4 regions of the Paenibacillus antri genome follow, and region 1 is predicted to be linked to each of the others. Evidence: riboswitches for the same ligand, from Rfam matches in the RefSeq annotation. Region 1 holds a riboswitch; each other region holds the start of a gene.

Evidence for each region. A riboswitch is a leader RNA that binds a small molecule or an ion and turns the genes downstream of it on or off. The one in region 1 is predicted to bind cyclic di-GMP.
Region 2: another riboswitch for cyclic di-GMP. It lies ahead of FE782_RS11685 (hypothetical protein); the one in region 1 lies ahead of FE782_RS20040 (hypothetical protein).
Region 3: another riboswitch for cyclic di-GMP. It lies ahead of FE782_RS21715 (chemotaxis protein CheX); the one in region 1 lies ahead of FE782_RS20040 (hypothetical protein).
Region 4: another riboswitch for cyclic di-GMP. It lies ahead of FE782_RS32765 (hypothetical protein); the one in region 1 lies ahead of FE782_RS20040 (hypothetical protein).

What each region holds. Positions count from the first base shown of each region.
Region 1 covers NZ_VCIW01000015.1:6,903-14,576, forward strand. Annotated here, with positions in the region: gene FE782_RS20010 (AEC family transporter) at 1-43, shown strand, start outside; gene FE782_RS20015 (NAD-dependent malic enzyme) at 60-1,472, shown strand; gene FE782_RS20020 (HPr family phosphocarrier protein) at 1,495-1,737, shown strand; gene FE782_RS20025 (co-chaperone GroES) at 2,005-2,319, shown strand; gene groL (chaperonin GroEL) at 2,312-3,925, shown strand; gene FE782_RS20035 (hypothetical protein) at 3,965-4,462, shown strand; cyclic di-GMP riboswitch class I at 4,554-4,636, shown strand; gene FE782_RS20040 (hypothetical protein) at 4,709-5,008, shown strand; gene FE782_RS20045 (HD domain-containing phosphohydrolase) at 5,092-6,021, opposite strand; gene prmA (50S ribosomal protein L11 methyltransferase) at 6,196-7,155, shown strand; gene FE782_RS20055 (site-2 protease family protein) at 7,159-7,674, shown strand, end outside.
Region 2 covers NZ_VCIW01000006.1:103,181-110,854, forward strand. Annotated here, with positions in the region: gene FE782_RS11660 (S-layer homology domain-containing protein) at 1-887, shown strand, start outside; gene FE782_RS11665 (SEC-C metal-binding domain-containing protein) at 936-2,297, opposite strand; gene FE782_RS11670 (carbohydrate kinase family protein) at 2,313-3,263, opposite strand; gene FE782_RS11675 (copper amine oxidase N-terminal domain-containing protein) at 3,398-4,189, shown strand; gene FE782_RS11680 (O-methyltransferase) at 4,404-4,811, shown strand; cyclic di-GMP riboswitch class I at 4,844-4,930, shown strand; gene FE782_RS11685 (hypothetical protein) at 5,029-5,295, shown strand; gene FE782_RS11690 (hypothetical protein) at 5,384-6,085, shown strand; gene FE782_RS11695 (outer membrane lipoprotein-sorting protein) at 6,420-7,481, shown strand; gene alr (alanine racemase) at 7,605-7,674, shown strand, end outside.
Region 3 covers NZ_VCIW01000016.1:162,593-170,266, forward strand. Annotated here, with positions in the region: gene FE782_RS21690 (D-2-hydroxyacid dehydrogenase) at 1-745, shown strand, start outside; gene FE782_RS21695 (YwaF family protein) at 774-1,496, shown strand; gene FE782_RS21700 (circularly permuted type 2 ATP-grasp protein) at 1,616-3,079, shown strand; gene FE782_RS21705 (alpha-E domain-containing protein) at 3,114-4,061, shown strand; gene FE782_RS21710 (transglutaminase family protein) at 4,058-4,921, shown strand; cyclic di-GMP riboswitch class I at 5,005-5,086, shown strand; gene FE782_RS21715 (chemotaxis protein CheX) at 5,178-5,627, shown strand; gene FE782_RS21720 (diacylglycerol/lipid kinase family protein) at 5,656-6,564, shown strand; gene FE782_RS21725 (VOC family protein) at 6,733-7,140, shown strand; gene FE782_RS21730 (ThuA domain-containing protein) at 7,137-7,674, shown strand, end outside.
Region 4 covers NZ_VCIW01000004.1:343,426-351,099, forward strand. Annotated here, with positions in the region: gene FE782_RS09205 (alpha/beta hydrolase) at 1-84, shown strand, start outside; gene FE782_RS09210 (GDSL-type esterase/lipase family protein) at 340-1,011, opposite strand; cyclic di-GMP riboswitch class I at 1,611-1,704, shown strand; gene FE782_RS32765 (hypothetical protein) at 1,843-2,343, shown strand; gene FE782_RS33270 (SDR family oxidoreductase) at 2,247-2,477, shown strand; gene FE782_RS09220 (NAD(P)/FAD-dependent oxidoreductase) at 2,502-3,743, shown strand; gene FE782_RS09225 (DUF4432 family protein) at 4,678-5,751, opposite strand; gene FE782_RS33275 (aldo/keto reductase) at 5,791-6,366, shown strand; gene FE782_RS09230 (helix-turn-helix domain-containing protein) at 6,288-6,614, opposite strand; gene FE782_RS09235 (fatty acid desaturase family protein) at 6,849-7,674, shown strand, end outside.

The DNA.
Region 1 (7,674 bases):
TACGGTGACGGCGGTCATCTCGTTGGCGTTGTATATTTGGTAAAAAGGGGTTTTGAAACATGGCGGGTCCGACTAGCGCAAGCACCACGATCGTATTGAGGTTGGAAATCGACAAGGAGAAGGCGACGTTCGGCAACATCGCGACGGCGATCGGGGAAGCGGGCGGCGATATCGTCGCCGTCGACGTGAATCGGCCGGGACGAACGACGACCGTTCGCGATATTACGGTGAACGTCATGGATTCACAACAAAGCAAGGCGATCGAACGGGTTTTGAACGATATGGACGGCGTACAAGTATTGCAGGTGTCCGACCAGACGTTCCTGCTGCATCTCGGAGGTAAAATCGAAGTGACGCCGAAAATCGCCATCAAGACGCGCGACGATTTATCCCGCGTCTATACGCCGGGCGTCGCGCGGGTGTGCACCGCGATCCACGAACAACCGAGCCGGGCGCACTCGCTGACGATCAAGCGAAACACGATCGCCGTCGTATCCGACGGTTCGGCGGTGCTCGGACTCGGGAATATCGGTCCGCTGGCCGCCATGCCCGTCATGGAAGGGAAAGCGATGCTGTTTAAGCAGCTGGCGGGCGTGGACGCGTTCCCGATTTGCTTGGACACGCAGGATACCGAGGAAATCATTCGAACCATCAAGCTGATCGCGCCGGCGTTCGGCGGCATCAACCTGGAGGACATCTCGTCGCCCCGCTGCTTCGAGATCGAAGAACGGTTGACGCAAGAGCTGGATATTCCCGTCTTTCACGACGACCAACACGGCACCGCCGTCGTTCTGCTGGCGGGATTGTATAACGCCGTGAAGGTCGTGAGGAAACGGCTGGAGGATTGCAAGGTCGTCCTCTGCGGCGTCGGCGCGGCGGGCATCGCCTGCACGAAAATTTTGCTTGCCGCGGGGGTACGCAATATCATCGGAGTCGATCGGGACGGCGCGCTCGTTCGCGGGAAATCGTACGCGCACGGCGCCTGGACATGGTATGCGGAGCATACGAATCCGAACGGGGAAGCCGGATCGTTGTCGGACGTCATCGACGGCGCGGACATATTCATCGGCGTATCCGGCCCGGGCGCGTTGAAGCCGGGGGACGTGAAACGAATGGCTCCGGATCCGATCGTCTTCGCCATGGCGAACCCGACGCCGGAAATTTCGCCGGAGGAGGCGGAAGGGTACGTGCGCGTCATGGCGACCGGCCGATCCGATTACCCTAATCAGATCAATAACGTGTTGTGCTTCCCGGGGCTGTTCCGAGGAGTGCTCAATTGCAGAGCTTCGCGCGTGACGGAACGAATGAAATTGGCCGCGGCGCAAGCGATCGCCTCCGTCGTCACGAGCGAAGAATTGAACGAGCACTATATTATCCCGAGCGTGTTCAACCAATCGGTGGCGGATCGGGTGAAGGACGCAGTCATGGCTGCGGCGATCGAAGACGGCGTGGCGCGCCGTCGGCCGCGATAACTTTATCATCGGAGGCGCTTATATGAGCGGAATCGAAACGCGGGCGATCGTGGACATCAACAAGGAGGCGAACCGTTTCCGATCCAGCATCGTACTGAGATGGGACGGGAAGGTTATCGACGCGAAGAGCATCCTGGGGTTAAGCTTGACGTTGTTGGGATCTCAGAGCTACGCGCTGGAGATCCACGGACCGGACGAGGTCGAGGCGAAAGCCGCCATGCTTGCGGTATTTCGCAAGCATCATCTTGCAATCGAGACAATGTAATCCGCTATTCGATCCATACGGATTCCTAAATGCGTTACGCCCCGCGAGATCACTCTCTCGCGGGGTTTTTCGTCGAGCGACGGAGAAAACCAGCCATTTTTACAGCGCCGAAAAAAAGGGACAAGCTATTTTCGAAAAATCGCCCTTGATCGCCGTTCTTGCCGCCACATCGTTGTTGATGCGGAGAAAAAAATTCGTATAGTAATAATTGTTGGCACTCTAATAGAAGGAGTGCTAACAGAATACCTTTTTTAGGAGGGATTTTCGATGTTGAAGCCTCTAGGCGACCGTGTCGTAATTGAACCCCTGAAACAGGAGGACCGAACCGAAAGCGGCATCGTGCTACCGGAGAAGGCGAAGGAGAAGCCGATGCGAGGCGTGGTCGCGGCCGTCGGCCGAGGGCGGATCGAGAACGGAAAGACGATTTCGCCGGACGTGAAGGTCGGCGATCTGGTGCTCTACAACAAATACGCGGGCACCGAAATCAAGTACGATCAGAAAGAATTGCTCATTATGAGAGAATCCGATGTGTTAGGCATTCTGGAGCCTTCGAAGGAAAAGGAGCTGGTCCACAATGGCTAAACAAATTTTATTCAGCGAAGCGTCTCGTCAGAAAATGCTGCGCGGCGTCGACGCGTTGGCCGACGCGGTGAAGGTGACGCTCGGGCCGAAAGGGCGCAACGTCGTGCTCGAGAAGAAGTTCGGCTCGCCTCTCATCACGAACGACGGCGTCACGATCGCCAAGGAGATCGAGTTGGAGGACCCGTTCGAGAACATGGGCGCGAAGCTCGTGAAGGAGGTCGCCACGAAGACGAACGACGTCGCGGGCGACGGCACGACGACGGCGACGGTGCTGGCGCAAGCGATGATCCGCGAGGGCCTCAAGAATGTCACCTCCGGCGCGAGCCCGATCGGAATCCGACGCGGCATCGAGAAGGCGGTGCGCGTCGCCGTCGAAGAAATCCGGAACATCTCGAAGGCGGTCGAGACGAAGGAGGAGATCGCGCAGGTCGCCTCCATCTCGGCGGCGGACGAAGAGATCGGCCGCATGATCGCGGAGGCGATGGAGGCGGTCGGAAGGGACGGCGTCATCACCGTAGAAGAGTCGAAGGGGTTCACGACCGAGCTCGAAACCGTAGAGGGCATGCAGTTCGATCGCGGTTACATTTCGCCGTACATGGTGACCGACTCCGATAAGATGGAGGCGGTGCTGGACAACCCGTTCATTCTTATTACCGACAAGAAGGTGTCGAACGTCCAGGAGCTGCTGCCCGTGCTCGAGAAGGTGATGAAGGCGGGCAGGCCGCTGCTCCTGATCGCCGAAGACGTCGAAGGGGAGGCGCTCGCGACGCTCGTCGTCAACAAGCTGCGCGGCACGTTCACCTGCGTCGCCGTGAAGGCGCCGGGCTTCGGCGATCGCCGCAAGGCGATGCTGCAGGATATCGCGACGCTCACCGGCGGGCAGACGATCACGCAAGAGCTCGGACTGGAGCTGAAGAGCGCGGAGCTCGACCAGCTCGGGACGGCGCGACAGGTGCGCGTCGCGAAGGAGACGACGACGATCGTCGACGGCGGCGGCGCGAAGCAAGACATCGATGCGCGCGTACAGCAGATCAAGAGGCAGATCGAGGAGACGACGTCGGATTTCGACCGCGAGAAGCTGCAGGAGCGCCTCGCGAAGCTCTCTGGCGGCGTAGCCGTCGTGAAGGTGGGCGCGGCGACGGAGACGGAGCTGAAGGAGAAGAAGCTGCGCATCGAAGACGCGCTGAACGCGACGAGAGCGGCGGTGGAGGAAGGCATCGTCTCGGGCGGAGGCGTCGCGCTTGTGAATGCGGTCAAGGCCGTGGAATCGATCAAGACGGACGCCGAGGACGAAGCGACCGGCGTCAGAATCGTGCTGCGCGCCCTGGAAGCGCCGCTTCGCGCGATCGTTCAGAACGCCGGCGTGGACGGCTCGGTCGTCGTCGAACGCATCAAGCGCGAACCGGTCGGAGTCGGCTACAACGCTGCCACCGGCGAATGGACGAATATGATCGAGAGCGGCATCGTCGATCCGGCGAAGGTGACCCGATCGGCGCTGCAGAACGCCGCCTCGGTCGCCGCGATGTTCCTCACGACGGAGGCCGTCGTCAGCGACAAGCCGGAGCCGAAGAAATCGAATCCGTCGCCGGCCGATCACGATATGTAACCCGGCGCTTCCGTTTTTTCGCGAGTCGGGTGAGGGACCGTGCGCGAATTTTTGCTCTACTGTACCGATTGCCATGAATATACGGCGTTGGGAAGATTCGTCGAGAACGAAGGGCATTTCGAAGGCGAATACTCGCTGTTGCACAATCGCAGGACGAACCACGACGAGTTGCTGTGCCGGTTTTTGATTCGCCATGCGAGACATCCGCTTCGAATGGAGGAAAACCGGACGAAGTCGTACGCAGACGTCCTGAGGACGGCGGAACGATTCATGGAATCGGACATCGACGACTTCGTCGAACGGCAGGCGGAACGAGACGTTGACCGAGAGAGAGAACGGGCGATGGAGAGAGGCCTCGGCCAGCTGCAGTTGAACGTGTTAAGCGGGCTGTTGGCGCAAGAAGCGGAATCGATCTCGCGGGTGAAAGCCGATCACGCGGCGCAGGCGCAGTTCCTGCTCGGGAAGGAAGAGGGGCTGAAGCTGGCGTCGAAGCTGCTCGACGAGCTGTCGCAGAAGACGAATGCGTTGTTCCGGTAAATTTCCTAGGAAAGCGCAGAAATCGACAAAGAGACAACCCCGAAATACCTATTCCAAAATACCTAAGTTTGGTATATACTAGACGTATAACTTTTGTTAAGGGCAAACCCGGCGAAAGCCGGAGACGCAAAGCCACGGGCCTACCGCGACAGCAACGGCAGCCGGGTTCCCAAGAGATATACGTCGCTGCGAATGGACGCTATCCTGTGGGATGGCGTTATTTTTATTTTTTAGGAGGAATGGAAGATGAAGAAGAAAATTGCGTTACTCTTGGGAGCCGCGATCGTCGCTCAATCCGTTATGGCCATGTCCGCGTCGGCGGCGCACAAATCCGCGTACGACATTAATATCCGGTTGAACTCGTCGCTGCTCGGCAAGATCGTGCAGCCGTTGACCGGCACGGGAGAGACGACGTACCAGCTTCAAGAAGGCGTACATAGCTTGTTGGGCAATACGACGGGACTGGAGCTCGATTATTTCTACGTCAATCTGTACGTGAACGACCAACACGTCGCTGCGATCGATCCGCCGCTTCCGATGTATTAATAAATACGTTATAGCGAAAAAAGAACGCGCCCGCACCCCTTCTCGGCGAGAGGGGGGGCGGGCGCGTCCGTCGTTCGGGGCACTTACCCGTCGAGCCGGTCTCTATTTTGGAACAGCGCTTCGACGGCTTCCGGGTGGTACATCTTCCGGCTGCGGTCGATCTCGTCGAGCGCTTCCGCCTTCGGAATGCCGGGACGGTACACTCGATTGGTCGTTAGGGCGTCGTAAGAATCGACGACCGCCACGATGGCCGAAGCGACCGAAATCTCGGAGCCCTTCAGTCGAAGCGGATAACCCGAGCCGTCGAATCGCTCGTGATGCTGTTCTACGATCGGACCCGCAGACAGCAGGCTGGGCAGACCGGTCTCGTGCAGCATCTGTCTTCCGAACGTCGGGTGCATCCGCATGACGCGCCACTCTTCGTCCGTCAGCTTGCCAGGCTTGCCGAGAATCGAATCGGGCACCTTGATTTTCCCGACGTCGTGCAGGAACGATCCGAAATTTAAGTAGGCGAGCTCCGTGGAAGAGAGCGCCATCGTCTCTCCGAGCATCATCGACAGGCGCATGATTCTATGGCAATGGTCCGCGGTGTAACCGTCCTTCTGCTCGATGTCGACGGCGAGACTCATCAATTCGCGGATTTGATTGCTGTAATGATGGAACACCGGTTGGGAGGAGCAATACAGAAACTCGACGTCGGTCTCCGCGACGAAGACGGCTTCCTTCAGCACCGGAGAAGCCGAGAGGAAATCGCCGGCCTGCAGCACTCGCTTGTCGCCCGCGCCGCCGGTCCAACGCAGCCTCCCCGAGATCATGAACAACCCTTCCAGGGCCGTCCACCCGTCCGCCGGACTGAGTCCCCAGTGCGATCCCGCCGACAGCTTATGTAAGATCAATTCCGTGCCGTCCCCCGAGGCCAGCAGCCGCAGCTCCAACCCCTTCAAGGACACCCGTTCCAACCCTTCTCCGGAACGCAACAGCGTAATCCCGGAATCCGGATCCGCTTCGAGCATGTTCGGCTCCTCCAATCGTACTGGCTGTTTTCCCTCATTATAAGCGACGTAAATGTAAAAATGGATGTGATTTGGCGCGAGTCAAAATACGCTTTTTTGTATTTAGGCGGCGTTTTCGGTAAAATGGTTCAGATAATAAGAAGAAACAGCGAACGGAAAGCGGTGAGCAGAGATATGTTATGGCACGAGCTTACGATATATACGACCGAAGAAGCGACGGAAGCGATCGCCGATTGGCTGCACGCGCAAGGCGCCGGCGGCGTCTCCATCGAGGAATCCGGAACGCTCGACCGCAAGCGCGACACGTCGCTCGGACAGTGGTACGAGAAGCCGCTGAACGACATCCCGGAGGGAGACGCGGTCATGCAGGCGTATTTCGGAGAGGAAACGGATATGGAAGCGATTCAAGCGGGCGTAAAAGAGCTGCTCGCGAAATTGCCTTCCTTCGGACTGAACCCCGGCCGAGGCGAGCTGTCGCTGGCGTCCATCCAGGAGGAGGCGTGGGCGGAGGCGTGGAAGCAATATTTCAAGCCGACGCACGTATCGGAGCGGCTCGTCATTAAGCCGACATGGGAGACGTACGAGCCGAAGCCGCACGAGACGATCATCGAGCTCGACCCTGGCATGGCGTTCGGCACCGGCACGCACGCGACGACGGCGCTGTGCATGCGCACGCTCGAGACGGTCGTCAAGCCGGGAGATCACGTGATCGACGTCGGCACCGGATCCGGCATTCTCGCCGTTACGGCGATCCGCCTCGGCGCGGAGCACGTGCTCGCGCTCGATCTCGATCCGGTGGCGGTGTCCAGCGCGAAGGAGAACGCCAAGCTCAACCGTCTCGAGGAGCGCATAACGGTTCAGCTGAGCGATTTGCTCGGCGCGCTGAAGACGACCGAGGCGTCGCCGGTGAAGCTGCCCGTGCAGGTCGTCGTCGCGAACATTCTCGCCGAGATCATCGCGACGTTCGTAGACGACGTCTATCAAGCGCTGGAGACGGGAGGCGCCTACGTCGCGTCCGGCATCATTACGAGCAAGGAAGACCTCGTAACCGAGGCGCTTACGCGAGCCGGCTTCGAGATGGAGAGCCGAAGCGAGGAGAACGGCTGGGTTGCGCTCGTCGCGAGAAAGAGGTAGCCGATGGATTTCCGATTGCCGTTCGAAATCGATCATTTGCCGTTCCTGTTTCTCGCGATCGTGATCGCCTTCACGGTCCACGAATTCGCGCACGCCGCGACCGCGTATCGGTTCGGCGATCCGACGGCGCAGAAACTCGGACGGGTGACGCTCAATCCGATGCCGCACGTCAGCTTGCTGGGCCTGCTCTTCATCTTGTTTCTCGGGTTCGGCTGGGCGCGGCCCGTGCCGGTCAATCGTTCCAACTTCAAGAATCCGAGACTGATGAGCATCGTCGTGTCCGCGGTCGGACCGCTCAGCAACCTCGTCGTCGCGATCGTCGCGGCCGCGGCCGCCTACGGCCTATTCGCGACGGGGGCGCTGGACGCCGCGTCGCCCGGGTTGTATCGGGCGGTCGGACTTATCTTTTTCTATCTCGTTCACATCAATATGTTGTTATTCATCTTTAACTTGATTCCGCTGCCGCCGCTCGACGGGTATCGGATCGTCGAAGACCTCGCGCCGCTGCGGCTGCGATTG
Region 2 (7,674 bases), on a different contig from region 1:
TCTCGATGGAGGCCGTGGAAGCAGATAAGGATCTTTCGATGCGGGAGGCGGCGGACGGCATCGGAGCGAGTCTTCTAACCGGCGGCGTACAATTCCAGGTTGCGGTCGCCTCCGGCGGCATAACGACGCCGGTCGCCGACTTCGGCAATGAATACGTAGAACGATCTTTACCGCTGCCTTCAGGCGAGATCGACGCGAACGCGGTCGGCGTATGGTACGACGAGGCGACTGCTTCCTATCGCTTCGTCCCGACACGCTTCGACCGCGAAGGCGGCACGACGACGGCGACGCTGCGACGCCCCGGCAACAGCGTGTATGCCGTCGCCTCGATGTCGAAATCGTTTGAGGATTTGACGAACCATTGGGCGAAGGCGGATATCGAGCTGCTCGCGTCGAAGTTCATCCTCAAGGGGATGTCGGCGTCGACGTTCGAACCGGAAGCGTCCGTCACCCGGGCGCAATTCGCCGCGATGCTGATGCAGGCGCTAAGCCTGTCCGAGGCGCCGGCCCATGCGGCGTTCAGCGACGTACGCCCCGGCGATTGGCATGCCGGCGCGGTCGGCGCCGCCGCGAAGGCCGTTCTGATCGCCGGGTACGCGGACGGCACGTTCCAGCCCGACCGGACGATCACGAGGCAGGAGATGGCGGTGATCGTGTCCCGGGCGCTCGCTTTCGTCGACAAGCCGGCGCCGGAGTCGGGGCCGACCCTTCGTTACTCGGATGCGGCCGGCATACCGGAGTGGGCGAGCGGCGCGGTCGCGGAAGCTTCGTCCGCCGGCATCATGAGCGCGGTTGCGGCGGATCGCTTCGGCGGGGAGCAATCGACCACGCGGGCGCAGGCGGCCGTCGTCTTGAAGCGGATGCTGCAATGGGTAGATTTCTTATAAACAAACAAGGTCGTCCGAGCGAGACATCGCCGGACGACCTTGTTTGCGTTATTGCTGCTCCATCAGCCAATGAAGCAGCTTCGGCTGCTGCGCCCAGAGGGAGGCGTGCGTCGTGACGTAGTGCACCGCTTCGTCGGGGCCGCCGACGACGTAGTGCTCCGGAAGCCTCTTAGGCAGCTTTTCCTTCCCGAGCAAGTACGTAAGTACATGTTTGTTCGCCTGCGTCGCGGCCCGATACAGCAGCTGCAAGCGAGAAGTGGCGCCGTTCTTTAAGAATTCTAATACGAGGCGGTCGTACGCGAAGGAGGCGGACGCTTCGCCCTCGAATCGTTCGAACAACGCCTCCGCTTCGTCGAGCTTCCCGAGCCGCAAATACGCGGCCGCCAACAAATACCGCGCGCCCATGTTGTCCCCGGCGTTCAGCCGCAGCATCTCTTCGAGATGCCGCTCCGCTTCCGCGACGTCGTCGGCGTACCAGCTGAACTCGGCGTAGTTGTATTTCGCCCGCATGTAGGGCCGCGTTTCGCTGAGGCCCCAGAAATGCCCTTCGTTTTCCGCGAAAAACGCCGCTCCCAGATCCCGCTCGCCGGCCTCTATGCCTTGGCGGAAGTAAGCCCGCGCTTGCTCCAGGTCCGAGCTTTCCTCGCCGAGGATGACGTACGCGTCCGCCGAGTCCGGGTACAACGCGATCGCTTCCCGAGCGAGACGTACGCGCTCCGCGGAGGTCGCGGCGTCGGCCGCGTCGAACAGCAAGTCCTGCGCCCGCTCGCGCGCGGAGACGCCCTGAGGCGTCGGCACCGGCTTCCCGGCCATGGCCCGATCCATGTAATCGCGGACGAACGCCTCCGCCTCTTCGATCGATTCGATCTGCCGCTCTTTCAAGAGCAGGTCGATATCGCGGTACATACGCTCCAGGTTCGGCTGCGAGGCGCCGGCCGTTTCGGGAGGCGCGTCCAACGTCTCCGCGTATTCGGCCAGCTCGGCATACCGCTTGGAGACGGTCCCCGAAGAGACTCCGTATTTGGCGGCCAGTCGAGACTGCGTCACGCCTCGCCCTTCGTCGCCCGGGGTGAAGTACTCGAGCGCCGCGCTGAACGCGCCGAACTTCTGGAAGACCGGCCGGGTCGTATGCGCGAAATCATGCCAAAATCCCACCAATGCGCGCAAATCCTCCGGGTCGAAGGCCGCATCCGCATGCTCGACGTAATGCTGCGCCTGAAGCCGGTACAGCTCGTTGTCCCACTTCAGCTCGCGGTCGATCCAGCCGGGCAGCTTGTCCCGCGTGATCCGGGTCGTCCCCGACGCCTCCTGTCGCTCCGGACGTTCCTCTTGATACGTGTCGATGCAACACTTCTTGAATTTTTTCCCGCTGCCGCATGGGCACGGGTCGTTCCTTCCTGGCAGAGCCAAGCCGTTCTCCTCCTCTTATATCAAACCCATTTTCTCGAAAATGTCATCCCGCCCCATCCGCTCCCGCGCGTCCGCGCACTCGTTCCGGTCGGATTCGACGACCCAACCGGCGACCTTCGCGCCGCAGACGACGGCGCGATCGAGCGGCAGTCCGCGCGACAAGGCGAACGCCGTCCCGGCGGCGAAGGCGTCTCCCGCGCCGCTGGAGTCGACGAGCCGCGCGGGGAACGCGGGCTGGAAGCCGGAGCGGCCGGCGGCGCGGTCGTAATACACGGAGCCTTCGGCTCCCAAGGTGACGACCATGGCGCGAAGCTCGCGTTCGTCGACGAAGGCGCGGAGCGACGCCAGCCGCTCCTCGTTCGAGATCGAGCCCCAGGGGCGGCCGCTGAGCCGCTCGGCTTCGACATGATTGCAGACGAAGCAGTCGAGCGCGCCGAGCAACGCGGGATGCTCTCCGATCACCTGCAGGTTGTTCGGCAGTCCGTAGACGGGGATGCCGAAGCGCTTCGCCAGCTCGATCGCCCGGCGGGTGATCGCTTCGGTAAGATCGACCGACAGGACGAGGTGCGTGGCATCCCGAAGCGCCTCCTCGCCGGCGTCCTCGAGCAGGCGGGCGAGACCCGCGAAGTCGGGCTGCCGCGAGATCGAACCGGCCAGATTCCCGTCGGCGTCCACAATGGCCATCCACATGCCCATGCCGCGGTCCGCAGGACGGATAAAGCGGGTATCCGCGCCGAGGGCGTCCAACCGCTCGACGATTTCCCGGCTGGGCGCGCCGTCGTCGACCGTTGCGAGGAGCCGCGTCTCGCCGCCGAGCGCGGCGAGATTGGCGGCGACGTTCCGCCCGACGCCGCCGTGAACGAAGCGAACGTCGCCGACGTTTTTCCCGATGGGGTCGTAGGCATGCGACGCATACCCCTTCAAATCTAAAAATACATTGCCGATAACTACGAGGGTGGGGGTCATTTTCGGTCGACAAGCTCCCTTGGATAATGTTCTGATTTATTGTACCAAAATCGCGACCCCCTGAAACCGTCCATCCTTTCCGAACGATATGGACATCAAGACAAGACTACATACTTTTTAGGAGGATGGGTTCTATGAATCAGAAGACAGGTTCGAAGAAGGTAACGCTGCTCGCGCTTGCGACGGTGGTGGCGAGCATGAGCATCGGCTCCGCGGTCGTCGGCGCGGCGGATGGCAACAAGGGCAAAGGCGCTGAGAAGAAGGCCGAGGCGAGCGTGCAAGCGGAGACGAGCGTAACGGCGGACGTCTATGGCGGCGGAAATAACGGCAACCACGGGAAAGGCAACACCCATGGGTTGGAAAACGCGCTTTCCAAGCTCGAAGGCAAGCCGGCGGCCGAGGTCATTCTCGAGATTCTCGCGGACCGGACCGTCGACGCCGAGGCGCTTGCGCTCGAACTCGAGGCGGACGGCGAGATCGAAGCGGCGGTCGTCGCTCAACAGGAAGCGGCGGTGCAAAACCCGACCGATGCGAAGCTCGTGAAGAAGCTCGCGAAGCTGCTGGACAAGGCCGGCCACAAGGGGATCAAGGCGTTCGTCAACGGCAAGCAGCCGGAATTTGACGTGAAGCCGTTCGCGAAAAACGGACGCACGCTCGTGCCGTTCCGCGCGATCGCCGCATCGCTGAAGGCCGATGTGTCGTTCGACGCCGCGACGCAGACGGTGACGGTCGTCCGCGGCGACGTCACGGTGAAGCTGACGCTCGGCAGCGACACGGCATACGTGAACGACGTTGCCGTGAAGCTCGACGTGGCGGCGGAGTCGGTGGAGGGCCGTACGGTCATTCCGCTGCGCTTCTTGGCCGAAGCGTTCGATGCGAACGTTGAATTCGATGTCGAGACGCAAAGCGTCATTATTACGGAATAATAGAACGAGACGATCGACCGTTCCCGGGAATCCGGGAACGGTCGTTTGCGTTTCTGGGTCCATTTTCCCGAGGGATGTCGCATCGTGTAGAATTTTTTCGCAATTTCGCCAAATTACTATTGTCACAAACTGGTGATTCTACTATAATAGGACACACGACCCACTAGAGTTGACACGCGCAAACTATTGTTGACAGAAAGGGGGTATGTAATGTATGGAGATGACCGAGTCGTTAACGAAGCAGTTAAACATGGTGTTCGGGAAGCTGAGCGAGGAGCTCGCGAATCTTTCGTCCGGCATTGTGTTCGTACAAATACGCAGCAACGTGATCGGGAAGTTCGGCATCCGGCACGATCCGTTCGAGACGAGCAAGACTCGGCCGTTCCAAGGCACGAGCGGGTTGACGGAGTCGCAGCGGAACGATTTCCGCCGAATGGCGATCCAAGCGTTGGGCCATAAGGTCGGATGGACGCACGGCGAGATCCAGTTCGAGTTCGCCGTCAGGCAAGGAAAGCTGAGATTGAGCATCACCTTCGAATCGAATTACAATATGTCCAACTTGTTGCCGAAGTTCGATCTCGGCGGCGGATGGGGCGGCGCCGGCGAGATCGAAGGGGCATAACGATATTTGGAAACCAACTACATATCCGATTTGTTGATTCAAGGCAAACCCATCGAAAGGTGGGGACGCAAAGCTATAGGGGCTACGCTTACGAGTAAGCATGCCAGCCAGCTGCCGCAAACCGGGCCAGTCATCGTGACGGACGAAGCACGTACCGGCTCACTTGCAGCAGCAGCTGTGGAGTGGGCTTTTTCTATGTCTCTTTGGGGAGGTAGGTATGCAGCGTATGGTATTCAAGATGTTGTGTGTCCTGCTTTTGACGGCGATGCTTACGCGCTTCGGACAACCGGGCGAACTGGAACATGCGGTAGAGCGGTTGGCGTGGCTCAAGGCGGTCGAGGCGCCGTCGTCGACGGACCAAGCGGAGTCCGCCTCGGAGCGGAACCGGCGGGAGAACGCGATAGGCAAGGGCGTGTTGGAGCGCAGCTTCCGGCTGCGGTCCCGGCTGAATACGCATTTATTAATGTTGAAGTTCAAGCGATAGATTTCTATGGAGTGGCGAAGCGCGCCCTCGTTCGTCTTTCGGGACGGCGGGGCGCTTTTCTTGTTTTCCGGGGGAGGAGGGGCGAGGGGTGGCGGAACCGTTCGAGAGCGCGCACGAACGCTGGCTGCAGTCGCATCTGGAGGGACGAACGGGAGAGCGGCGGGGGCGGCTTACACGGAAGAGGTATGCGGAGACGTTGTTCTTGCGGCAGGTGTGGTGGCCGTTGTTCGGAAGCTTCGATGCGCTTCACCCGGAGTATGAGGTGGCGGATTGGCGAGGGAGGTCGTATTTCGCGGACTTCGTCTGGCTGCCGGGATCGGGGGAGAAGCTCGTCTTCGAGGTGAAGGGCTTCGGACCGCACGTGACGGAGATGGATCGAAGAGGTTATTGCGAAGAGTTGAACCGCGAGACGTTCCTGCAAGGGCTCGGCTACCGCGTCATCTCGATTCCGCACGACGACGTGGCGAGCCGCCCGGATGTCGTGCAGTCGTTGCTGCGCATGGTGCTGAGCCGATTTCAACCGATCCGTAAGTCTAGGGCTCGTCCGTCCCTCATCGAGAGGGAAATTATGCTCCTAGCCTTCAGTTGCGCGGGTGTATTGCGAGGCGTCGATGTTGCAACGCACTTAGACGTTAGTCATCGGACGGCGGTACGGTATTTGCAACGGCTCTGTGAGAAAGGAGTGCTAGAGGCATTGCGAAACGGTGCGAAGGGGGAGCGAGTGACGGAATATCGAGTCATCAAGGAGAAGCAGGGGCTGCTCGGACTGTGGCAATGGGACGAGGGATAGTCTCCTGTTCGGGTTTTTGCGCAATCGTGCGTATATTTTAATCCGAATGAGTCGATATCTCCTCGATATGCGCAAAACTTCATAAATCCCACCGGATTCCGGTGGGAAGGGGGAGGAATATAAGAACTTTTGCCGATATGATTTTGAATCGAGTCTACCGCATAACAAATATATGACTTTTTGCGCAAGTCCTGGGGAAAACCGACGGAAGAGCCCGCCCGCCGCCGCCAACCGCCATCGCTTGTCATGCTCGTCATGCTAGTCTGCATAAATGGCCAACCCCCCTCATAGACATGTTATCGAGTACAAGAAATCGATCGGAGGGGTGGACCTCATGAGACGTAGCAAGTGGGTCATGACCTTGGCGCTGACGTTGGCGGTGGCGCTGCTGTTGGCGGCGTGCGGAGGCGCGAAGGATGCGGCGGGTGTCGTAAGCGACATCGAGAAGTTGACGGGCAAGCTGGAGAGTTATCACGCGGAAGGCACCATGGTGTTGAATACGGGGCAGGAGCCCCAAGAGTACGGCGTCGTCGTCAGCTATCAGAAGCCGGAGTACTACCGCATCGCGCTTACGAACGAGGCGAACGACATTACGCAGATCGTGCTGCGCAACGACGAAGGCGTGTTCGTTCTGACGCCGCACCTCAATAAGAGCTTCCGCTTCAAGAGCGACTGGCCGAACAATCAAGGGCAGGCGTACTTGTTCGAGACGCTGGCGCAATCGATCATCCACGACGACGAGCGCCAATTCACCGCGGAGGAAAATGCGTACGTCTTCGACGTCCTGGCCAACTACCAGAACGCCTCGCTCGTCCGCCAGAAAATCTGGCTGAGCAAGGAAGACTACAAGCCGCAGCGCGTCGTCGTGACGGATGCGGACGCGAACGAGATGGTCACGGTGACGTTCAGCTCCTTCGAGTTCGACAAGAGCTTCGAGGACAACTGGTTCGATATGAACCGGAATATGACGAGCGTGTCGATCCAGTCGGTGCCGGTGCTGGCGACCGAAGGCGAAGGCCAAGGCGAACAAACGGCGGAAGCGAACGAACACTTCGGCATCATCTATCCGGGCTACGTGCCGGAAGGCGTCGAGGAGCGGTCGGCGGCGGACTTCAAGCTCGGCGAGCGCGACGCGATCATGATCCGGTACGTCGGCGAATACGACTACACGCTCGTCGAGTCCAAGGCGGCGGAAGAGCGGATGGCGTCCAGCTCGATCGGCACGGTCATCGAGCTCGACCTCGGCCGCACGGTCGGCGTCCTGATCGGCGAGAACGAGCAGCGGACGCTTCTGTGGACGCACGACGGCGTCGATTACCGCCTCTCCACCGGCAATCTTCCTTATGAAGAGATGGTGAAGGTAGCGCAATCGGTATTCGATCAGAGCGGGAAGTAAGCAGGGGGGACCAATGACACGGTTCGTTGACACGGCCATTCTTAGATTCTAAGATAGTACAGTGGCAGACCCTTAGATTCTACTTAGGTTCTGAGAAAACTTGTTTGCGGATGTGACTTCCCTGTGGATACGTACCGATGGACGCGGGCCGAGGTCGACTTGGATGCGCTGCACCACAATTTGGAGCAGTTCC
Region 3 (7,674 bases), on a different contig from region 1:
CGGCATGGATCATCTGGAAATCGATCGCTACCTGGAGCGAGGGATCGAGCTGACGAGCGCGAACGGCGTGCACGCGTATCCGATCTCCGAAACCGTGTTCGCGATGCTGCTCGCCTTCACGCGCAAGATCGACGCATACATTCGCAACCAACAGCATCGAAAATGGGACCACGCCGGCCTCAAATCCGAGATGCACGGCAAGACGATCGGCATCGTCGGCGTCGGCGCGATCGGGGAAGAGACGGCGCGCATCGCGAAGGCGGCGTTCGGCATGCGCGTGCTCGGCGTGCGCCGGTCGGGGGCGCCGTCGCCCGCCGTCGACGAGATGTTCGCGGTCGAACGGTTGCTCGACATGCTGCCGGCCTGCGATTACGTCGTCGCCGTCGTACCGTCGACGTCCGAGTCGAAGCATCTGTTCGACGCCCGCGCGTTCGCGGCGATGAAGGAGACGGCGTACTTCGTGAACGTCGGACGCGGCAGCGTCGTCGACACCGAAGCGCTGATCGACGCTTTGAACGCCGGGCGAATCGCCGGAGCGGGGCTCGACGTCTTCGAGGAAGAGCCGCTGCCGGCGGATCATCCGCTCTGGGCGATGAATAACGTCATCGTGACGCCGCATACGGCCGGGTCGACCGAGCGGTACGCGGAGAGAGCGGTCGATATTTTCCTGAGCAACCTGGAGATGGTGCTGAACGGCCGTCCGCCGGCGATCAATCGGCTCGGCGCGCAAGGCAAGCGCTACTGATTCCGAACGAAGAAGGGAGGGTCGGGACATGAGGGAACCGTTCGTCTTATTTTCCGCGGCGCACGGAGCGGGTCTGCTCGCGGCGGCGCTGGCGGTAGCGGCGATCGTCGGCTTCCGCGCCGCGCTGCGCCGTCCGACGGCCAACCGTATCGCGCGGTACGGGCTTGCCGGCTTGCTCGCCGCCTCGGAGGCAGCGCTATACTCCTGGTATACGATAACGGACGCTTGGGGGCTCTACGCGCTGCCGTTCCAGCTGTGCACAATGACGTTGTGGTTTTCCGTGTTCGCTTTGTTGACACGAAAGCGGACGTTAGTAGAGATTTCGTTCTTCCTCGGCATCTTAGGCGCGCTGCAAGCGCTGGCGACGCCGTACTTGACCGTAGGCTTTCCCGACTTCCGTTACTTTCACTTCTTCCTCGCGCATATCGGCATCGTCAGCGCCGGCGTATTTCTTACCGCGGTGGACGGGATCCGACCGACCTGGCATTCCGCGCTCCGATCGCTGCTCTGGTTGAACGCGCTCGCCGTCCCCGCGGGCATCGCGAACGCGATCACGGGCGAAAATTTCATGTTCCTTGCGCGAAAGCCGTCGACGGGCTCGCTGCTCGACGCATTGGCGCCGTGGCCTTGGTACATTCTCGAGCTCGAGGCGGTGGCGCTGCTGATGATCTTCGCGCTGCTCGGCATCGTAAAGGCGGCCGACGCCATCGCGTCGCGACGAGGAAAGCGCAACCAACCGGATTTATCCTAATTGACGTAAGGTGTGTGTAATATATTATTGAAAATTCCTCTAATAATGTCATTTACAATAACATTTACTGTTATTAATATGAAAGTAGATGACATTATACAGTAGAGGAGGCCGTTCGCATGAACCTATCGCAATCGCAGTCCGGGTTGCCGTTCGCGGCGGCGACAGCTGCATATTACGACGAGATGCACGACGCCGGGGGGCGGGTCAGGCCGCATTACGAGGAGGTCTGCCGAACGTTCGAGCGCATGACGCCGGAAATCGTGGCGCGCCGGCAAGCCGCGATGAACGATCGCATGCTCGAAGAAGGGATCACCTATACGCTCTACGACCCCGGTCAAGCGGATCCGCTCGAGCGGACGATCCCGTTCGATCTGATCCCCCGCATTATCCCGAACGCGGAGTGGCGGGAGCTCGAGCGCGGACTCGTGCAGCGCACGAAGGCGCTGAACTGCTTCCTGGCCGACGTGTATCACGAGCAGCATATCTTGCACGACGGAATCATTCCCCGCAAGCTCATCGTCGCGAACCGGTATTTTCGTCCGGAGATGATGCGCCTGCAGGTGCCGAACGGCATCTATACGACCTGCGCCGGCATCGACCTGATCCGCGACGAGCAAGGTAATTATTTCGTGCTCGAAGACAACCTGCGTTCGCCTTCAGGCTACTCCTACCTCTTCACCTCGCGTTCGATCATGAAGCGGCTGTTCCGCGAGCTGTACTTCTCGCATCCGATCGAAGAGGTCGACCACAGCTTGAATCATTTCCTCGCCGCGCTGAAGCGTATGTCCCCCTCGGATCGTGCGAACCCGACGATCGCGCTGCTTACGCCGGGCAGCTATAACTCCGCTTATTTCGAACATACGTATTTAGCCCAGCAGATGGGCATCGAGCTCGTCGAAGGCCGAGATTTGGTATGCATGGACCATAAGATCTACATGCGAACCCGGTCGGGGCTGCGCCGCATCGACGTCATCTATCGGCGGATCGACGACGACTTCCTCGATCCGCTCGCCTTCCGACCCGACTCGCTGCTCGGCGTAGCCGGCGTCATGAACGCGTACCGCGCGGGCAACGTCGCGATCGCGAACGCGCCGGGCACCGGCGTGGCGGACGACAAGGCGATCTACACGTTCGTTCCCGACATGATCAAATATTATTTGAACGAGGAGCCGATTCTGTCGAACGTACCTACGTATCTGCTCTCGAGACCCGACGAGCGGGAGTTCGTGCTCTCGCGGCTCGGCGAGATGGTCGTGAAGGAGACGTCGCTCTCCGGCGGCTACGGCATGCTGATCGGTCCGACCGCCACGGACGAGGAGATCGCGTCGTTCGCGGTCAAGATTCGAGAGAATCCGTCGAATTACATCGCGCAGCCTACGATCAAGCTGTCCACGGCGCCGATTTATCGGGACGGCGGCTTCGTCCCGCGCCATATCGATCTTCGGGCGTTCGTGCTGTCGGGCCGAGAGACGCACGTCATCCCCGGCGGGTTGACGCGGGTCGCCATGAAGGAAGGTTCGCTCGTCGTCAACTCCTCGCAAGGGGGCGGCGTGAAAGACACATGGGTGCTGGGGACGTAACGTTTTCCAATATATCGGAATGGGGGCGGCGGCGATGATGAATCGCATTGCGGAATCGTTGTTCTGGATCGGGCGGTACACCGAGCGGGCGGAAAACCACGCTCGCTTGATCGACGCGTTCTATCACATCCGGGAGGAGACGTCTTCGGGCGAGCGGCTGTGGATCCGCATCGTACAGGCGCTGGGCGACCCGGCGGTGTTCGAAACGGTGTATCGCACGTACGGCGAACGCGAAGTGTTGCACTACATGATTCTGGATCCGAATCATATGAATTCGATCCAATCCTGCGTCCATCAGGCGCGTTCGAATCTCAAAGCGATCCGCGACCGGCTGCCGGAGGAGCTGTGGGATATCCTGAACGGCTTCGCGCTCTGGCTCAAGAGCAACGAGACGGACGAACTGCTGCTCGATTCGCCGTTCTTGTTCCTGAAGCGCGTGAAGGAATGGCTCGGCGCGTTCTACGGCGCGGCGCATCATACGATGATGCGGGACCGTCACTGGCATATGATGGAGAGCGGACGGTTTCTCGAGCGGGCGGAAAATACGGCAAGGCTGTTCGATTCGGTCTATCACTCGATTCTGGAGGACCCGAAGAAGACGCAGTTTTACTTGTTTTCCGCGGTGCGGGCGATCGGCGGCGCGGACGTGTTCCGGCGCCTCCATATGGATCTCTTTTCAGTGGAAAACGTCGTCTCTCTGCTCATCCTCAACGAGAAGTTTCCCCGTTCGGTGCAATTCGGCCTCGGTGAACTGGAAGGGCAGCTTCGCTCGCTCCGCAATCTCGAAAGCTCCGACGCGGCGTACGATAAAGCGATCCGGCTCGTCGTCAAGGCGAGAGCGGAGCTTTCGTGGCTGGAAGGAACCGATGGCGGAGAAGCCTCCCTTCACGACAACCTGGTGCATTGCATGACGGTCATCCACGGGCTCGGAGGCTTGATCGGGAATGCGTTCTTTCGCGAGGAGCAGGGGGCGGGCGCATGAAGTTCAAAATTTGTCACGTCACCACGTACCGATACGACGAGCCGGTCACGGACAGTGTCAATGAAATCCGACTCGCTCCGCGTACGAACTATCGGCAATCCTGTTACCACCACTCCGTCGCGATCGAGCCGAACGCGCCGCTCCTTACCTACGAGGACGGCTTCGGCAACCGGATCCATGCGTTCACCGTCAATAACTCGCATCGGGAGCTCGTCATTCGGTCCGAATCGACGGTCGTCACGCACGATAACGACGGGGTGCGCAAGCGAGTGTTGACGCCCGAAGAGGATTGGGCGACGCTCGCGGACGACGCCGTGCAGAACAAGTACGCCGAATATTTGATCCCGACGCCTTACACGGAGGCGAACGACGACGTGGCCGCGTTCGCGGCGTCGTGCGGGCGGCCTGGCGCGGGCGTCTACGAGCAGACGATGGAGCTCGTCTCCAGGATTTACGAGGAGTTCGAGTATCGGCCGAACGCGACCCGCATCGGCACAACGCCCGCGGAGCTGCTCGAGGGGCGAGCCGGCGTCTGTCAAGACTTCGCGCATTTGATGATCGCCGCATGCCGATTATCGGGCATTCCGGCGCGATACGCGAGCGGGTACCACTTCATCGGCGATCTGCAGACGCGCGCCGCCGATTTCGAGCAGGCGTCCCATGCATGGGTGGAGGCGTATATTCCGGGCACCGGCTGGCTCGGGTTCGACCCGACGAACAATAACCGCGTCGACGGCCGATATATCAAGCTCGGTCACGGCCGCGATTATCTCGATATCGTGCCGGTGAAGGGGATTTACCGCGGAACGCCGAACCAGCGGCTGTTCGTCGACGTCGACGTGCAGCTGATCGACAAATAAAATGGGAAATGTAAGCAAACTAAATTATTATAGTGCCAAAGTATGACCTGTATGGTAGAATAAGCCCATATTACTAGTCTTCTAAATCGAAAAGGCAAACCTTCCGAAAGGTAGGGGCGCAAAGCCACAGGCCTAAGGCTGAGCTAAGGCAGCTGGGTTGCCGAAATTGCGGAGACGTTTCGTTCGTTCTCGAATGAACGCCCGGCGATTCGGGCGTTTTTTTGTTGCGAAAATGGACAAAGAGGGGGAGATCTTCATGCAGGCCGAACTCATTAACCCGTTCTTGACTTCTTCGATACAAGTATTCGAGACGATCGTTCAAGTGAAGCCCACCGTGGGCAAATTACAGCTAAAGCAAATGCGATATACGGAAGATTACGTATGGCTTAAAATCCGCATCCACGGCCAGATGGAGAAGGAGATCTTGTTCGGCTTCCCCGACACGATGGCGATGAATATCGTCTCGACGATGCTCGGAGGATATGCGGTCACGGAGCTCGACGACATGTGCCGGAGCGCCGTAGCGGAGCTGGGCAATATGATCAGCGGCAATGCCAGCACGATACTGTATCACAACGGCATCGCCGTCGACATTACGCCGCCGAGCCTCGTCGGCGACGGCGCGATCGATTGGGGCAAGAAGGCCGTCAGCATCCCGTTATCGGTCGAGCGGATCGGAGATTTCGACATCAATATTCTCGTCTGACGCGCGGACGCACGGAGGAACGCTGCTCATGGCAAGGCTTGGGTTTATCGTGAACGCCGCTTCCGGCAACGGGCGAGGGGCGAAGGTTTGGTCCGCCGTCGAACGGGAGCTTTCGGCAAGAAGCGTGCCGTACGACGTCTTTCGGACGGAGGCGTCCGGCCACGCGACGGCGCTCGCGCAGCGGATGGTCCGGGATCGGTCGTACGATTCGATCACGGCGATCGGCGGCGACGGCACGGTGAACGAGGTCGCGGCGGGGCTGCTCGGCAGCGACGTGGCGCTCGGGCATATCGGCGCCGGCTCGGGCAACGATTTCGCGCGGGCTATGGGGCTGCCTTCGGAGCCGAGCGAGGCGGTCGAGGCGCTCGTGCGCGGGGATCGGCTCGAGATCGACGTCGGCCGCGCGGGCGGGCGCGTCTTCGTCAATTCGTTCGGTTCCGGCTTCGACGGCGAAGTGGCCGCGAGGTCGAACGGCTCTCCGTGGAAGCGGTGGATGAATAAGATCGGACTGGGCGCCGTCTCCTACGGTTTGATCGTACTGGCGGCGCTCGGCGCATATCGTCCTGCGCGGGTCAACGTCGCATTGGACGGCCGATCGTACGACTTCGATGACGTCTGGCTCGTCGTCGCGGCGAATTTGCCGTATCTCGGCGGCGGGATGCATATTTGTCCCGGCGCGTCCGCGACGGACGGCGTCATGGACGTGTGCGTCGTGCACGGCCTCGGGCGGCTGCGGCTGCTGCGCCACTTCCCGCTCATTTATCGCGGCGCGCATGTCTCGCTGCCGTATGTTACGATGCTGCGCGGCGCGCGCCTGAGTCTGAAGAGCGATCGAACGCTGGCCTGCCACGTGGACGGGGAAACCGCCGAGCCGTTGGTTACCGAGCTGACGCTCGTTCCGCGGGGGCTCTCGTTGATCGTTCCGGAGCGCCAATGACGTTGGTTGGGAGCAACCCGTTTCGCCGGTTCGGCGGTGCGGGTTGTTTGGCATGTTCCGAAGGAGCTTGCAACCGGGGGAGCGGAACATGGCGAGCGAGGACGTCTCGTCGGACGTTGTATGCTACAATGGAAGCGTTGCACTCGGAACCTGAGGGAGGAACGAACCATGTATGAAGCGCTGCATCATGTCGCGGTCGTCGTCGTCGATCTGGAACGAGCCAGACGATTCTACGGCGGCGTGCTCGGACTCGAGGAATTGGACGGCCGTCCCGCCTTTCCGTTCCCCGGCGCGTGGTATGCGCTCGGGGAGGATCAACTGCATCTGATCGTGCATGACGAGGCCAAGACGCTGCGAGGCGCCTTCTCGATCGATTCGAAAGACGGCCACTTCGCCGTACGCGTGCGCGACGCCTCGGAAGTGAGAGCCCGGCTCGAGGCGGCCGATTGGCCGTTCGACGATCGCCCGCAGAGCATTACGGGGTGGCACCAATTGTTCACGACGGATCCGGACGGCAACGTCCTAGAATTCAACAGCAAAATTCCCTCGCGGGAGGAAGGCGGCAAAAACGAATGACGAAGAAAACCGTAATCGCCCTAGTAGGAGACTATTATCATCGTGCGTCGTGGGCGGAAGCGGCGCTGCGCCTCGCCGCGGCGGGCCTGGAGGACGTAGAATTGCGGTTCGTCGAGGAAGCGGGATTCGAAGCGGCGTTGGGAGAAGGTCCCGGGATGGTCGTCTTGTTCAAGGAGGATCGCGTCGATCCGAACGCGGACGAACCGCGGCGCTGGATGAGCGAAGCGCTGCAACGGAAAGCGTCGGATTACGTAGAAGCGGGAGGAAGCTGGCTCGCGTGGCATTCCGGTCTGGCGAGTTACGATCCTGAGGGGCCTTACGTGAAGATGCTTCGAGGATATTTCGAATTCCATCCGGCGCAACATCAGCAGGTGCGTTACTCTCCGACGGCGGCGGACGAAGCGGCTTATGAATTGTATGACGAGCATTACTTCGTCTCGTGCGACGAAGCGAATACGAACGTCTTCCTGCGATCGTCCTCCGTGGACGGGGATTCGATCGCAGGCTGGTCGCATACGTTCGGCCGAGGGTTCG
Region 4 (7,674 bases), on a different contig from region 1:
ATAGAACAACCGGGTTTGGACCAGATGAAAACCGCTGTTCTTTCTTTTATAAGCGAGATTGAAAATGAAACTACCAAATTATAATGGAAGAGCTAAATACTTGTACGATTGGTGGGATTGTTACGGTAACGGAGACGATAGTTCCACAAGACACAACGGCAGCTGGCACACTAACGGCTACCGTTGTTCATTGAAGTAACTGGGCAGTTTAACGGAACAAAACCTTCTAGATGCGCGACAAGAACTTGTCCCTATTGTAGACATAGCGCAATAGAGGACAGCTGCGATCACACACAGTCTGTCCCGTTTCAAGTTCAAGTATATTCATGGTTACCGCACTTATAGATAGGGCAGCAAGTTGTTCATGATGACGGCATATCCGTTCGCGTACATGTGAATTCCGTCGCTGCTGAAATCCGCGTTCAAATTTCCTTCCTCGTCCGTCAGTCCTTCGTTTACGTCAATGAAGGTATAGTTTTGCTTAGCCGCAAGCCGCTCGATCGCCCGGTTCGCTTCACGGATCGCCTCGTTAGTTCTGCGCTGGAACACCTCTTCCATGGAAGCTTTGGGCACGAAGGGAAACTCCGCCTTGGCGTTCACGGGGTAATACGCCATGACGTACACACGGCAGCCCGGTAGCCGCCGGGCAACTTGGGTCAGAATCTCATCGTAATTCGCCAGCAGATGCTCCAGTCGATAGTCGGGTGCGCTGATATCGTTGGTTCCGATGTTGATGAAAAGCTTGGAGGGCTCCAGCTCGAAGATACATGCCTCCATAGACGCGAGTAAATCTGCCGTCACATATCCGGCAATGCCGCGATTATAGATGCAATATCGGGTCTCCAGCTTCATCTGCATCTCGTTGATTGGGAAAAACTCCATCAGTGATGAACCGGCAAGCACCGTTTGACCCTTCAAAGCGAGCTGGTTGAGGATGTTGAATTTCCGTACCTTTTCCTTCTTCTCATCATGCACTTCCGGCAGAGCCGGATCCCCCTCTATATTCGTCATCCGTCATGCCCCCTTCTCGTAGCTTTCTTCCATTTTACCTGTTTCGTTCAATAAACAACATGATGTGGCTGCCGGCGCACTGATCGGCAGCCTCGCTACGTTAACTGGGCAGAATAGTTTAATGGTAAAGTATTGAAAGAGAAATCTGTATTTACGTTGTAGAACACGATATTCCAACAACCTAGCAGATTGGAGTAAATATGGTGAAGATATATGGCGATTAACGAGTAACCATAAAAAAGTTCAGTCAATCATTTAAGAACAACGATCCGAGATTTTCCCAAAGTATTTCAATAAAAATTTTAAAGGACACCCTATAACAGATAATTACCTTACAACTGGAACCCATCATTATTATGATAGCGGTATGGTTGAAGTAACTGGGCAGTATAGTTACAAATAAAGGGAATAAATCCTTCCGCGGCAAGAGGGATCGTTTGTACCGAACGAAGGGAAGTTACGGAGGACGGAACCTTACTGTTGGAAGGAGAAGGGGGGGGGGGCTATTCAACATTGAAAATAATTACACGGACCTACTTCTATTTCGACAAAAAAATTGATAGTGTGATGGTAAACGATAACAACCTAATACTCACATCGTACGACAATGGCAAACTTACTGAAAAGTGAGGACGCAAAGCTAATAGGGGCTAAGGTGGATACCTTCATCCATGACGCTCGCCAGCTGCCGAATACGACGGGAACCCACCGTCTATTCATTGATTTCGAACGGTTTTTTTGCGTTTTCAAAAAGGTGTATTCGGTTCGTGACAGCCGACTTTAACGAAGGAGGTGAGGAGCTAGCTTCATCGCGATCGCCGATATGACCTAATGACCGCCGCTTCCGCAATGAATGTATTAGAAGCGATGGCCAACCGTTTCGATCGAAAGGTAGTGCATGCCCCTGATCCGAACGGGTTGCCGGGGGGATATCCGGTCCTGATCGCAGAGAGCAGCGTTAACGTTATTCTGCCGGACAATCTAACCCTTCAAGAAGCCATACACATGAATGAAGAGGGGCAGAGGTTAGAGGAGTACAGCGTTCATGCCAATGCGGGTATTATCGACAAGCCAAATTTATTAGCGAAATTAGCTTTGCAGATTGGAATAAAATCAGTAACATTAATCTTACTGGCATGTTCCTACGGCAAAGTATGCGATTCAGCAAATGGTAAAGCAAAGCGGCGGCCCGATCGAAAGATAACATACGTATTAATGTCGTTTGGACAGGCAATATGCAAACTCCGTTGCTGGAGAGACAGCTCAGCGAGGATCCGAATACTGAAGCCGCTCTGCAAGCGATGGGGCAAATTTCTTCTCCTGAAGAAGTAGCGAATTTGGCGGCGTTTCTCGCAAGCGACGAAGCTTCGGCAATGAAAGGTTCTGCAGTGATTTATCGATCAGGGCGAAACGCTCGGCTATGGCAAAGGGTTAAGGGGGATCTAATCAGATCTAAACCCCCATAGTCGAGAATCGAATGGGGGAGCATCATGGCAAAGTTGGCAATTATCGGCGGTGGAATTATTGGCCTTGCTTGCGCATATTATTGGCGCAAACAAAATCAAGAAGTAGTCCTTATCGATAAAGGCAATCCGGGCGAAGGTCCTTCCAGATGCAATATGGGGTGGGTTTCCCCGACATTATCGGGACCGTTGCCCGGGCCTGGAATGATAGGAACGTCCATGAAGTGGCTGTTCAAGAAAGACAGCCCCTTATACGTTAAACCGAGTGCAGTCCCTTTCTTGGCGCCCTGGTTAATTCAGTTTATGCGTTACTGTAACGAACAAAAGTATCAATTGGCTTGCGATGCCGGTTTCCATATAAGCAAGGATACGTTTCAGTTGTTTGACGAGCTTGTGGACGACGGCGTCGAATTCGAAATGCACCGGAAAGGACTCCTCGTCCTGGGCTCGAACGAATCGGATTTGCAGCATAAGTACGAGGACTTGAAACAAGTCGAACGTATCGGCTTGCCGCGTCCGGAGCTGGTTACCGGGGCCGAATTGTTAAAGATGGAGCCTCATATGAAGGCGAACTTGGCCGGAGCGTTATTCCTGCCTAAAGAGCGGCATGTTCGTCCCGAGAGTATGGTGAACGGACTGATCGATTGGCTGCAGGTCAATGGAGTCGAAATGAAAACCAACGACGCGGTAACGGATATCGTCCATAACCATGCTCGAGTGGAGAGGGTAAGATGCAATACCGGTTGGGTAGAAGCCGATATGTTTTTATTAGCGGCGGGCGCGTGGTCTTCCCAACTTATGAAAAAGTTAAATTATTCTCTTCCGATCACTGCGGGGAAAGGGTACAGCATCACGTATCAGTCGCCTAATATGGAATTCAATCATCCGATTTACTTTGCAAAGGACAAAACGGCTTTGACTCCATTCGACGGCGCTCTGCGTATAGGCGGTACGATGGAATTATCCGGCATTAACGATGAGTTGATGTCGGACCGCGTGAACGGCATCAAAAGCTCAGTCGCAAAATTTCTGTCTAAAGAGATTCATGGATCGGGGGAAGTGATCTTGTCCGGGATGAGACCGATGACGCCGGACAGCTTGCCTGTTCTAGGGGGACTTCCGAACTTCAAAAATGTATTCGTAGCCGCAGGACATGGCGGGAACGGGTTATTGATGTCGCTTTCGACGGGTCGTATTCTATCGGATTTAATTAGCGGCAGGGATCCGGGTCTCGATGTTACGCCATTCTCTCCGCAGCGGTTTAAATAATATCGGACAGGGATAAGGTGCCGCTTAACTGTATGCTAATAAATAGACTATATTCGTATACTTCGAAAATTTCTTTATCTATACGCGTTCTTGTCATGAGTTTATGCTAATGTTATGATTTTTCTAGATTCTATATCCCTTTACGCAAATTTAAGCCCTAGCGGCAGTATAACCACGGTCTGTTCGACCGGAGTATGCTGCTGTTATTTTTGTGTTCAGGCAAAATCTTAGACGGAGGGGTTACTCTAGGAGGTAGTTCATTCAACGGGTCTGTAGCAAAGTACCCAATGTAAAAATATAGTCGAGGATACACTAGCATGGTAATCCTAAAAGTACAGATTAACGTATCATAGGAGGGCTCTCGTTGAGAGTTATCCCCTTGGCGGAAATTGGGGAAGAGTACGATTCGATTCTGACTTTGGACTCGAGATGACTATCGTTCCTGAACCAGCAGGGATGATATTGTTTATTATCAGAACTACGAACCGCCAGTTATTGGTACGACTCACTTTCTAATTAGTTTACATAATATATATTCTGTTTGGCAGTTTGGCCAGTTATCGTATCGTTGACATAATTATCGTACCGGCACTGGGAATTATGGGACGCGACCCTGGGAGTTATCGGTCGGTACGATAATTATTATTTCCAACATATTATTTAGTCAAAACCTTGGGGTCGCCGTTGATCTACGGCAATAGGGACCCCCCTTGAGATAAGCCCGAAGAGTCCCATGTACACACCAAACGGTTACTGGCCGGCCCCGTATGGGCACCGTTTACTCTGCTCATCGTCGATTTACTACGCAGTGAGGGAGGGACCGACTCGCCGCGGAAATGCATTATCGGGGTACGCGATACCTACCATGTCATCCAGCGTCTTTCTTATTTTAGCCCACGAATATTTGCAATCTTGAAAGCCCCATGCTGATTCTTCAGTCGGGTGCATCGGATTCGAAGTAATCTAGTTCCTCTGGCGTTGTTAAGACGGTAAACCGAAGGGTATATTCCTTCGTTTCACCCGGAGCGATCTCCTCAAGCCAGCCGAGCTCCCGGTCCTTCGACCGGCCTTCAACGCCACCGTTCATCGGCTCGAACGCCGTTACGTATTCGCCATGCCCGAAGTGCAGCCAATTACCGAGCCTTGGCAGCGCCGCTTTCGGATATTCCAGTTTTACGCCGAGACCCAGCTTGCGGTTCACGATCCCGACCTGTGCCAGCCCGTCCTCATTTTCCTTCACATCGATATATAGGAAATCCTGGGACGCGCCATCATGAATCTCCAACGGTGCCGGAATGCGACGCATGTCCTCCGCGTGGTGATTCCGTACATTGTCGGACAATCCGGATACGGTGGTTGCGCGATAGATGAGCTTCGCCCCTTCGTCCACGAGTGGATAACCGAAGGTGAAGTGATACAGCATCGCGTGAGGTGTAACCACGTTATGATGATTCGTAAATATGTCCTTCAGCTCGATCGTCGGCGAACCGAGCGAAGTCCGAATTAAGCGCCTCAGGCTTACATTCGGGCCGAACAAGGCGGTTTCACGCACTTCGCCTTCAATTTCCAACTCATACCGCCCAGCCTTCCATTCGCCCCCACAAACGCGGTTGACGGTCGCCCGAAGGTTGGAAAAGCGTCCATGCAGGCTTAACTCCTCGCCGGCGTCGACGTTCGGCCGGCCGGTGTACGTGACGCCGCAAGTGACCAGCAGCCCGCCATAGAAGGACCTCAAAAACTCCGATCCCCGGCTATAACTTTCGGATGGAGCAGTGATCCCGCCGAAGGAGCGGAAATGCAATGGTATTCCTTTGAAAAAGGTATCCGCAATGTCGAGCCCGCGATTTTTAAGCACAGAAAAGGTAAGCCCCGAGCCGTTATAGAACTCAGCAACCTTCACCCCTTCACTCGGACCGTTTTCCAACGTGTATTCTTTGATACCGCAGAGCTGTCTCATATCAATGATTTTATCGCGCAAACCGTGCTCATTGAAAAGATTAGATGACATGCCTTCACCATCCCGAACGTTTGCCTCGATTCTAGCGAAATCGCACGTCGGCAACAACCCCCCTCTTTTGGCAACCAAATTGCGTATAGTGTCTACATAAATCCTATTCGAAAACGCTACAATGGAAATCTATTCTGTTTATTGGAGGGAACGTGGTGCAATATACCTCATTTCGCTCGGCGTATACTGGATGAAGGTGGATTGACCGGATTTACTAACGCCGGAGGAACATTCGAGGACGACGATTACCGCAAGTCGTCTTCGAAGCCGTGCCCGCGAGATGCTCATCGAAGTGTAGATCGGCTGCGAAGGTTCATCCCGGAGTATACGGATAGCCTAGTAGAGCTTGCGATCAAGTACCATCCTGGCATCACAACGGCGCTCGTCTCGATGCATGGTCCTTCTTACGCGGACCAAAATATTTCCGCGTTGGACAAAGCGCCGCTGCAGCCCGACATTTTCTACGAGATCTTTAAATACCATCGATTGATCCGCACTTTTTACGACAGAAATTTTTTCTCGTACCTCCGGACCCGCTACCAGGGCAAGGAGTTATCCTGCTCTTTGTGGGTAGACACAGTAAACAACGATGCACAAAACCGGCTCAAGCTGTAGCCGGTTTTCTTTTTGAACATTTTCCCGAATGTATGCACATCTGCGTATCCTACGCGCTCCGCGATCTCGCCGACCGTCAAACCGCCCTGCAGGGCAAGCTCCTTCGCCTTCTCCACCCGGACATGGATTAAATACTGGATTGGCGTCATCCCGAACGTACGCTTGAACTGTTCGATCATGTAATTGCGGCTGAGGCCCGAAAGCTTCTCTAGGTCGCCGATCTGGACGTTGCTCCGGTACTGCTCCACGAAAAAAGTAAACGTCCTGCAACGGCTCGATCGCCTCATTGGGATTCATAAAAACAACGGTTTTTCACCCAAAACGTATCCTCCTTGATTGAAGTCCTCCAAGCATAAGCAGAAACCCCGACTTTGGCAACCAGAATGATGATTCGTGCTAAATACTTTCCGAGGGAAACGCTTTTATAATAACTCTAACAAGGACGTAATAATCTAAGATGATGAGGGGAGGAGCTAATAAAAATGGGGGCGCAGTCTGGAAAACGGGACTACAGTTTGACGGGTCTGGAAGGGAAGAGAGCCGAAGAAAGAGGACTTGTCTCGGCGCAATGGTATACGACGTCAATTCCGAGACAACGGATGAAGGAATTGATGAAGCGCAAGGACGGCCCAGCTATTCGGGACACGCTCATTTGGTTTGGGTTGTTGATCGGATTCGGCGCACTTGCCGTGTGGTCATGGGGAACCTGGTGGTCGGTGCCGATATTTGCGATATACGGCATATTATATGCGACACCGGGAGACTCCCGTTGGCACGAATGCGGCCATGGGACGGCTTTTAAGACAGCGTGGATGAACGAAGCCGTCTATCAGATCGCATCGTTCATGGTATTTCGCTCGGCGACACCTTGGCGCTGGAGCCACTCCAGACATCACAGCGACACATATATCGTAGGCCGCGATCCAGAAATATTAACTGAGCGGCCGCCGATTTGGAAAATCATTGCGATGCAATTGTTCCATCTTTACGGCGGACCGGTAGAGCTTAAGCGATTTCTTCTTCATTCCTTCGGGCGCATAGAACAGCATGAGTCGCAGTATATTCCGGTGTCCGAGTATCGAAAGACATTTTGGGAAGCGCGGGTGTACATGCTAATTCTCGTGGGAACCGTTGCGGCTTCCTTTTACGTCGGTAGCCTGCTTCCGATGATGCTCGTCGTCCTGCCTACGTTTTACGGCAATGCATTGGTGTTATTGTTTGGCATGACGCAGCACCTCGGCTTGTTCGATGACGTGCTCGATCACCGCCTGAATTCGCGCACGATGTACTTGAATCCTGTATTACGGT